Regions from separate parts of the Brevibacillus antibioticus genome, predicted to be linked through region 2. Evidence: a T-box and tRNA genes for the amino acid it is inferred to sense, from the RefSeq annotation. Region 2 holds a T-box; the other holds one or more tRNA genes.

Region 1 (4,184 bases), 2.2 Mb from region 2:
ATCTATCTTTTTAGTTTTACTTGGCGCGTGTAGCTACGGTGTCCTCTCGATCTTCATGAAGCATGCATTTCAACTCGGCTTTACGCCATTTGAAATGAGTGGAAGCCAATTGATTTTTGGCGCCTTGATCATGACGATCATGGCCATCTTTTTCTCCAAGCAACGGTTTTCGTTCAAGTATTTGTTGCTCTTGGCACCAGCCAGCCTCATGATGGCCTCAACCAGTCTTTTTTACCATCAGGCTGTTAGCCGGGTCTCTGCTTCGCTCGCAATCGTTCTCCTCTTTCAGTTCACCTGGATCGGTGTCTTGTTGGAGGCGGTTGTGGATCGCAAATGGCCGACCGCTGAAAAATGGGTGTCTCTGGCTATGCTTGGAGCAGGGACCGTTCTTGCAAGTGGACTTAGCGAAAGCGGTATTCAGAGTGTAGACCTAGTCGGACTAATCTTCGGTCTGATGTCTGGCGCGACCTTTGCCCTGGTTATTTTCTTCAGCGGGCGTATTCTCCCTGGAATGGATCCATACTTGCGAAGCGCGGTTTCGATTAGTATGGCAGCCCTGATGCTCTCGATCATTTATCCACCAACTTTCTTGGTAAATGGTCAGCTTCTGCAAGGTTTGCTGCCGCTCGGTCTTTTGGTTGCGATCTTCGGTTCGGTCATCCCGATCTTCTGTTTAGCCGTCGGAGTGCCACGGATCGGTAATGGACTAGCTACCATTTTAAGTGCAGTGGAGCTGCCCACTGTCGTACTCTTGTCGAGTTTCGTGCTTCAAGAGACTGTCTCTCTCCCTCAATGGGGTGGCGTATTCATGATCCTCGCTGCCATTTGCGTACCGCAAGTAAAATGGCGGAAACTATTCTCCCCTTCTCGCGCCCTCGAGCAGGAAAGAATGTAGCGCCGTTTCTTATAACCGCATACAAAAAGCGTGCAGACGAATTGGCTCTGCACGCTTTTTTGACGATGCTCCCTCTTCTTATAGAAGGAAGATAGAATCTTTAACTCGAATTTATTTGCAAAGACTACCACTCTAGGGGGAAAGGATATGGAAAAACGGCATAAAGTGTTATTCCAGCAACTAGAGGATTATCGACAGGAGACATTAAAAGCAATCGATGGCTTGACGGAGGAAGATGTGAACATCATTCCTGATGGTTTCTCCAACAATATCTTGTGGAATCTGGGGCATATTCATCTCGATCAGTATTTATGGATCGCTCACCTTACAAAAGAAACGATTCCAGTCCCCCCTGGCTTCACCGAATGGTTTAACTTCGGGACAAAGCCTGCTGACTGGGATACACCACCACCGAAACTCGAAGTACTCGTCTCCTTATTACAAGAACAACCTCAGAAGATACAAACTGCTTACAAGGATCGATTAGAAGAAGAATTTCCCGCAACGGAATCCGGCATGCATACGATTGCACAAGTGCTTGTCCGAACGATTTTTCACGAAGGGATGCACCTCGCCTCCCTCCATACAATCCGGAGGTGTCTGGGCAAATGAATCAGATTATCACGCCGATTTTTCGTATATTTGATGTTGAGAAGGCAAGAGAGTTTTATGTGGGGTTTCTAGGTTTTCAGATTGATTGGGAGCATCAGTACGAGGATCATTTTCCTTTGTACATGCAAATTTCCTCTCCGTCGTGCACACTTCATCTATCTGAGCATCACGGGGATGCTTGTCCTGGCTCAGCGATTCGCGTACAGGTAGAGGACATTGAGCTTTTTCATCAGTCCCTATTGCGTCAAGAGTACAAGTATGCTCGTCCTGGTTTAGAGGAGACGCCGTGGGGAACGCGTGAAGTGAGCGTGACCGATCCTTTTGGCAATCGCCTTCACTTTTATCAGCCTGATCACTCGTAAACAAATACAAAGAAAGCCCAGCCGGAGGTTCCTTACAGGAGCCACCGCTGGGCTATTTCATTTTTACATTTTGAACATAAATAGATGGGGCGATCGATGGGACTTGAACCCACGAGTGCCGGAGCCACAATCCGGTGCGTTAACCCCTTCGCCACGACCGCCATATATAGGGTTTGCTTGGTGCGGTCGAGAGGACTTGAACCTCCACGGTGTTGCCACCACTAGAACCTGAATCTAGCGCGTCTGCCAATTCCGCCACGACCGCATATAAAATGGTGGAGGCTGACGGGATCGAACCGCCGACCCTCTGCTTGTAAGGCAGATGCTCTCCCAGCTGAGCTAAGCCTCCAGAAACCCCACAAAGTGACGCCAACGCAATGAAGCATATTCCGAGTACTTTGCGGAGACCCCGGTTTATTATACGGGGATGTTATAGTGACCCGTAGGGGATTCGAACCCCTGTATGACAGCGTGAAAGGCTGCTGTGTTAAACCGCTTCACCAACGGGCCAAGTATGATGGCGGATGGAGTGGGATTTGAACCCACGAGACGGTTCGACACCGCCTACACGATTTCCAATCGTGCTCCTTCGGCCGCTCGGACATCCATCCATCAAGCCTGCAAGCATTCGCTTTGGCAAGAATTAATCTATCATATTCACAACATGATTTCAAGTGATATTTTGAAAGTTTCCCCCTTGGTCCATCTCCTTGCCATTCATATCAGGCGAATATCTATTGAAACGAAAAAAGGGAAATTGCCTAAAGCAACTTCACTTTCTGTTCAATATGCTACAAGTAGTATTCCTTGACAAGACGGAGTGATGTCAGTTGTCCAAAAGAAAACGCCGATCCGTAGGCTTCCCCTGCTTGTACGGAAACTGGTGTGGGCCTGGATGCTCTGGGCCTGCTGCGCCAATTGATGATGTCGACAGATGCTGCAAGAGGCATGATGAATGCTATCAAAAGCACGGCTATTTTTCTTGTCACTGTGATCAGGAGCTCGTACGCTGCCTTCGAAATAAAGTAAATAACTCAACGGAAAAAGGGAGAATGGCCGGACTCATCTCGAATTTTTTCTCTCGAACAGGGTGCTTTCCCAGCAATCCTCGCTAGTTTTTTCTGAATCGTTCTCCTTGTCAGTTTTCATATGAAAATTGGTAACAACTTGGACATGAAACAGACATAATTGCCTTGTTTTTCCTTGTATTTTTTTGGTACTCTATTGAATGTCCAAGGAGGGTACGCAGCGTGGAATTGCACATACGAACAGACGCCAGTGTGGAGCCGACGTTAAAGAGAGAAATTATTTGTCATGGTATTTCCCGTTTTTATGTCCGTCCATACGATGATGATCACGTAGAATTTATATTTCTATCACTCTCAGAGCACCAGAAGAAGCTGCTGTCTTTTTCACTACGAAATTACAGCTACTGTCTAACATATCTAGCTTAATCGTTCTACGGCCATTTTTCTCCCCTTTTTTAAAGGGGAATTTTTATTCCCTTTTTTCGATATCCCCAAAACGGCGCACATCGTCTGCGGTCAAGTTATGCAAGGCATTCAAAAATTCGATTTGGAAGCTGCCTGGACCTACTCCAGCTACTTTCTCTGCTGCCAGCTGCGCAGCAACACCGTAGCATACCAATGCGGCAGCTCCTGCGATCAGCTTGTCATTTGCAATAGCTGCAAACGCTCCCATAACAGAGGTCAACAAACAGCCAGTTCCGGTCACCTTCGTTAAGATTGGATGACCATTATGGATCGAGTAAGTCATTTCTCCGTCCGAAATCACGTCGACCTTGCCCGTAATCGCAACGATTGTCCTTAGCTTTTTCGCTGCTGCTCTCGCTAGGTCCTCGACATCTCCGCCTGCTTCCTTCGCATCCACACCTTTTATCTCCCAGCGCTCCCCGATGACATTGGCAATCTCTGCTGCATTTCCTCTAATGAAGGCAAGGTCGAGTTCCTGCGCAAGATGTTGACTTGTCTCGGTTCGGTACGCTGTTGCTCCCGCTCCCACTGGATCAAACAAAACAGGCACGCCATGCTGATTCGCCGATTTTCCTGCGATCAGCATGGCTTCGATCTCATGCTCATTCAATGTCCCTATATTCAATACAAGAGCTCCGGCGATTTTTGCCATGTCTGCCACCTCTTGTTTGGCGTACGCCATGACAGGGGATGCACCCAGAGCTAACAAGCCGTTCGCTGTAAAGTTCGTGACCACTACGTTCGTCATATTATGTACAAGTGGATTTTCCTCGCGCACTTTAATTAGTAATTGCCCGATTGTCTCCAGAATCATGATTGTTA
Region 2 (4,184 bases):
TTCCAGGCGGTTCAGCTCTTGCTCGATATCGATCAAGCCTGCCAGTGGAAGGAACAATTCTGCTCCCGTGATCACAGCAGACATCGCTTTTTCAGGCATAGCCAGATCCAGACTGATTTCCAGACGTTCAGGGTTGCAGAAACGGGTAAGGTACTGCTCACCGCGTGTCAGACGCTCAGCGGACAATGCATCGCTTGGTTTGATCAAGAGCTCAATTTTCTTGGACATCGGTACGTTTACTTCTGCACGGATGTTGCGTACGCTGCGGATGATATCCATCAACTGATTCATTTCGCTTTCTGCTTCAGCAAAAATCCATTGCTCGTTAACGGTTGGCCAAGGTGCTACTGTAATGCTCTCGCCTTGATGAGGCAATGCCTGCCAGATTTCCTCCGTGATGAACGGCATGAACGGATGCAACAGCTTCAGCGTTTGATCCAAAACCGTAACCAGAACGGATTGGGTCGTTTTCTTCGCCGCTTCATCTGTACCGTACAGTGGTAGCTTCGCCATTTCGATATACCAGTCACACAGGTCATCCCAAATGAAGTTGTAAAGGACACGGCCTGCTTCACCGAATTCAAATGCGTCAGACAGACGGGTTACATCTGCGATTGTCGCTTGCAGGCGGGAGAGAATCCATTTGTCTGGGGTAGACAGCTCACCGCTCAAATCGATTTCTTCGTATTTGAAGTCAGTCAGGTTCATCAAGGCAAAACGGGACGCATTCCAAATCTTGTTCGCGAAGTTGCGGTTTGCCTCCACCTTTTCCCAATAGAAGCGTTGGTCATTTCCTGGGGAATTCCCTGTCGCCAGTGTGTATCGCAGCGCATCTGCTCCGTACTTCTCAATCACTTCCATCGGATCGACACCGTTGCCAAGTGATTTCGACATTTTGCGGCCCTCAGAGTCGCGAATAATGCCGTGGATCAAGACGGATTCAAACGGACTTTTCCCGGTAAATTCAAGACCTTCAAACATCATGCGAGCAACCCAGAAGAAGATGATATCGTAGCCTGTTACCAGGACATTCGTTGGATAGAAGTATTTCATGTCCTCGGATTCTTCCGGCCAGCCCAGCGTCGAGAACGGCCATAGACCAGAGGAGAACCATGTATCGAGAACGTCGTTGTCCTGCTCCAGCTTGTGGCTGTGGCAGCTTGGGCACTCAGTCACATCCGCGCGAGATACAATCGTTTCGTTACAATCTCCGCAATACCATGCAGGAATTCGGTGACCCCACCAAAGTTGACGGGAGATGCACCAGTCGCGAATGTTTTCAATCCAACGCAGGTAGTTCGTCTTGAAGCGCTCTGGGACGAATTTCACACTTTCAGGGCTATTTGCATTAGCTAGTGCTTCGTCAGCCAAAGGCTGCATTTTTACGAACCATTGGGTAGAAAGGTATGGTTCTACGACTGCATCACTGCGCTCACTATGTCCAACCTGATGGATATGCTCCTCAACCTTGAACATAACACCTTGCTCAGTCAAATCTTTGATGATTTGCTTACGGCAGGCAAAGCGATCCAAGCCTTTGTAGATACCAGCCAGCTCGTTCATCGTGCCCGTCTCATCCATGACAACGATTTGTGGAAGCTGATGACGAAGACCCAATTCAAAGTCATTCGGATCGTGTGCTGGCGTAATTTTTACAGCGCCAGAACCAAAAGCAGGATCAACGTAATCATCAGCGACGATTGGAATTTCACGTCCTACGATTGGCAAAATCACGGTTTTGCCGATCATGTCCTTGTAACGCTCATCTTCTGGATGTACCGCAACAGCCGTATCACCGACCATCGTCTCCGGACGGGTTGTAGCTACTTCGATATAACCGGTGCCATCTGCCAATGGGTAACGCATGTGATGCAGCGCACCTTTTACTTCCTTGTAGATTACTTCGATATCGGACAGAGCCGTGCGGGCAGCAGGGTCCCAGTTAATGATACGGTTACCGCGATAGATCAAGCCTTTTTCGTACAGACGAACAAATACTTCGCGTACAGCTTGGGACAAGCCCTCATCCATGGTAAAACGCTCGCGGGAGTAATCCAGTGCAAGACCGAGCTTTTCCCACTGCTCACGAATATGCGAGGCGTAAATGTGCTTCCACTCCCATACCTTCTCCACGAATTTTTCGCGGCCCAGATCATGGCGAGAGATGCCTTCTTCACGCAAGGTAGCTTCTACCCGTGCTTGGGTTGCGATACCGGCGTGGTCCATACCTGGCAAGAACAAGGCGCTATAACCTTGCATACGCTTGGTACGCGTAATGATATCTTGCAATGTCGTATCCAGCGCGTGGCCCAAGTGCAATTTACCAGTTACGTTCGGCGGTGGAATAACAATCGTAAACGGACGTTTATTCGGGTCACGTTCTGCCTTGAAAAATTGTTTTTCGATCCAATACGGATACCATTTGTTTTCTGCTGCTTTTGGATCATAATTTTTCGGCAGCAATTGGTCGATGTCGGTTGTTGGCTGTGTAGACATGTACGACTCCTCCTATTAGCATTACTTGCTTTGCAAAAAATAAAAAAACCCTTCATCGCAAAGGACGAAAGGATTATTTTCGCGGTACCACCTTTGTTAACACACGATAAACGTCATGCTTATGCTGTGTTCACTCTGACAAGATAACGGTTGCGAACCGGTCCCGGCTAGGCACATGCTTTCACCGAAAAAACTCCTGGGCGACCTTCAGCCATTCATGACCTTAGAGAATCTCGCAGCTACTGATTCTCCTCTCTGCCAAGGCGTCCTGACTTACTCTTCCCATTCATCGTTCATATCGTATGTAGTTGTCTTATTATTAGCTTCCACTATTATATACAATCACGCTGTTTGGCGTCAAACCCGGGTTTCGCCCACTTTTCCAACGGCAATGCCCAATGCTTCGGTAAAACCAAGCACGCTCAAAATATCGAGAATTTCTTCTCGGACATTGACGATTTCTACCTGTTTGCCCATGGCCAACAGTTCTTTCGTGGTAAAAAACAGGCTTCCAATACCGGAAGAATCTACAAAGGAGACACCTTGAAAATCGACGGTAACGGATTGATTTCGCCCTCCATACTGCTGGAGCAATTCACCTACTCGATCTCCTACAGCCATGTCCAACTCTCCGCCGAAAAACAATGTAGCTTGTCCGTTCGCCTCAGTTGCGCGGTAGTCCATGCTCAAACTCCTCTCAATAGGTATCGGTACACCCAATCTGCTCGTCCTTTTACTATATTACCCATTTTCATTCACTTACAAACATTTGGCTTTTTGGAAATCGTTATTTTAACGAGAAAGGATACATTCTAAAATAAGCTTTGTACCTGCCATCGAGCTGCTCAAATAAACACGATCACAGTATTGCAGGATCACGTGAAAACCGGCCCCAAGCGAGTGACGTGTAGAAAATCCTTGCTGTAAGGTAGCTCGCGGAATATCCTCGAGCAAAATTCCTTGTCCTTCATCATGGATCACAGCCCGGCACATCTGCCTGTCATTCGATAGGTATAACGTAACTACACCGCCATTTCCGTGCTTCAACGTATTGGAGGCAGCTTCGTTGACCGCAACGAGAAACTGCAGCAATCGTTTATCAGAAATGCCTTGTGGTTCCAAGGCTTGCTTAAACAATTTACGCAGTTCTGCAAGCTGCTCCGGAAAACGGATATCGATCGCCAAGAGCATATGCCCTTCCCGAAGCAAGAAAAACAATTCTTCATCACTGAGCAACAACAGCTTACCTTCTGTGACCACACCCAGAATATCTCTGTAGATCTCCCATTCCCGTCTTTTGCGTTTTCGTTCTTCTGCAATGACGGCCGTGACATCAATCAAGGCGATTCCACAAGTCCGATCTGGCAATACAGATGTGTATAATTCAAACACCTTTGTGCCATCAGTGGTGACAATTTGCTCTCTCACAGGTCTGCCCGTTCCAGCCGCCTCTTCGACTAGTCGTTGCATTTCTCGCTCTACTTCCACATTCGCACGAACGTCCCCCAGCGGACGCACTTTCCCTTCATCGTAAAGATAGAGGAAAATAGTCTCGATCTGACGCAATATCGATAGCTTTTGAATCTCTTGCTTTATTAATCGCCCCCGCTCGTCGTCTCGATCCTCCCAATGTAACAAGACGTCTGTAGGGTCCAATTCGCCACTCATGTGCCACGTGTGAAATTCTT

What was found. A T-box is a leader RNA that pairs with one kind of tRNA and senses whether it is charged. The one in region 2 lies ahead of E8L90_RS13820 (valine--tRNA ligase), so its partner is inferred to be a tRNA-Val.
Region 1: it has a tRNA-Val gene. The T-box ahead of E8L90_RS13820 (valine--tRNA ligase) is inferred to sense a tRNA for this amino acid. The anticodon was not compared.

Annotation. Positions count from the first base shown of each region.
Region 1 covers NZ_SZNK01000001.1:744,647-748,830, reverse strand. The annotation lists gene E8L90_RS03720 (EamA family transporter) at 1-895, shown strand, start outside; gene E8L90_RS03715 (DinB family protein) at 1,043-1,507, shown strand; gene E8L90_RS03710 (glyoxalase superfamily protein) at 1,504-1,869, shown strand; tRNA gene E8L90_RS03705 (tRNA-His) at 1,955-2,030, opposite strand; tRNA gene E8L90_RS03700 (tRNA-Leu) at 2,048-2,134, opposite strand; tRNA gene E8L90_RS03695 (tRNA-Val) at 2,143-2,218, opposite strand; tRNA gene E8L90_RS03690 (tRNA-Glu) at 2,306-2,379, opposite strand; tRNA gene E8L90_RS03685 (tRNA-Ser) at 2,388-2,480, opposite strand; gene thiM (hydroxyethylthiazole kinase) at 3,367-4,176, opposite strand; gene E8L90_RS03665 (hypothetical protein) at 4,142-4,184, opposite strand, start outside.
Region 2 covers NZ_SZNK01000001.1:2,953,074-2,957,257, forward strand. The annotation lists gene E8L90_RS13820 (valine--tRNA ligase) at 1-2,496, opposite strand, end outside; T-box leader at 2,554-2,795, opposite strand; gene E8L90_RS13825 (STAS domain-containing protein) at 2,854-3,180, opposite strand; gene E8L90_RS13830 (ATP-binding protein) at 3,289-4,184, opposite strand, start outside.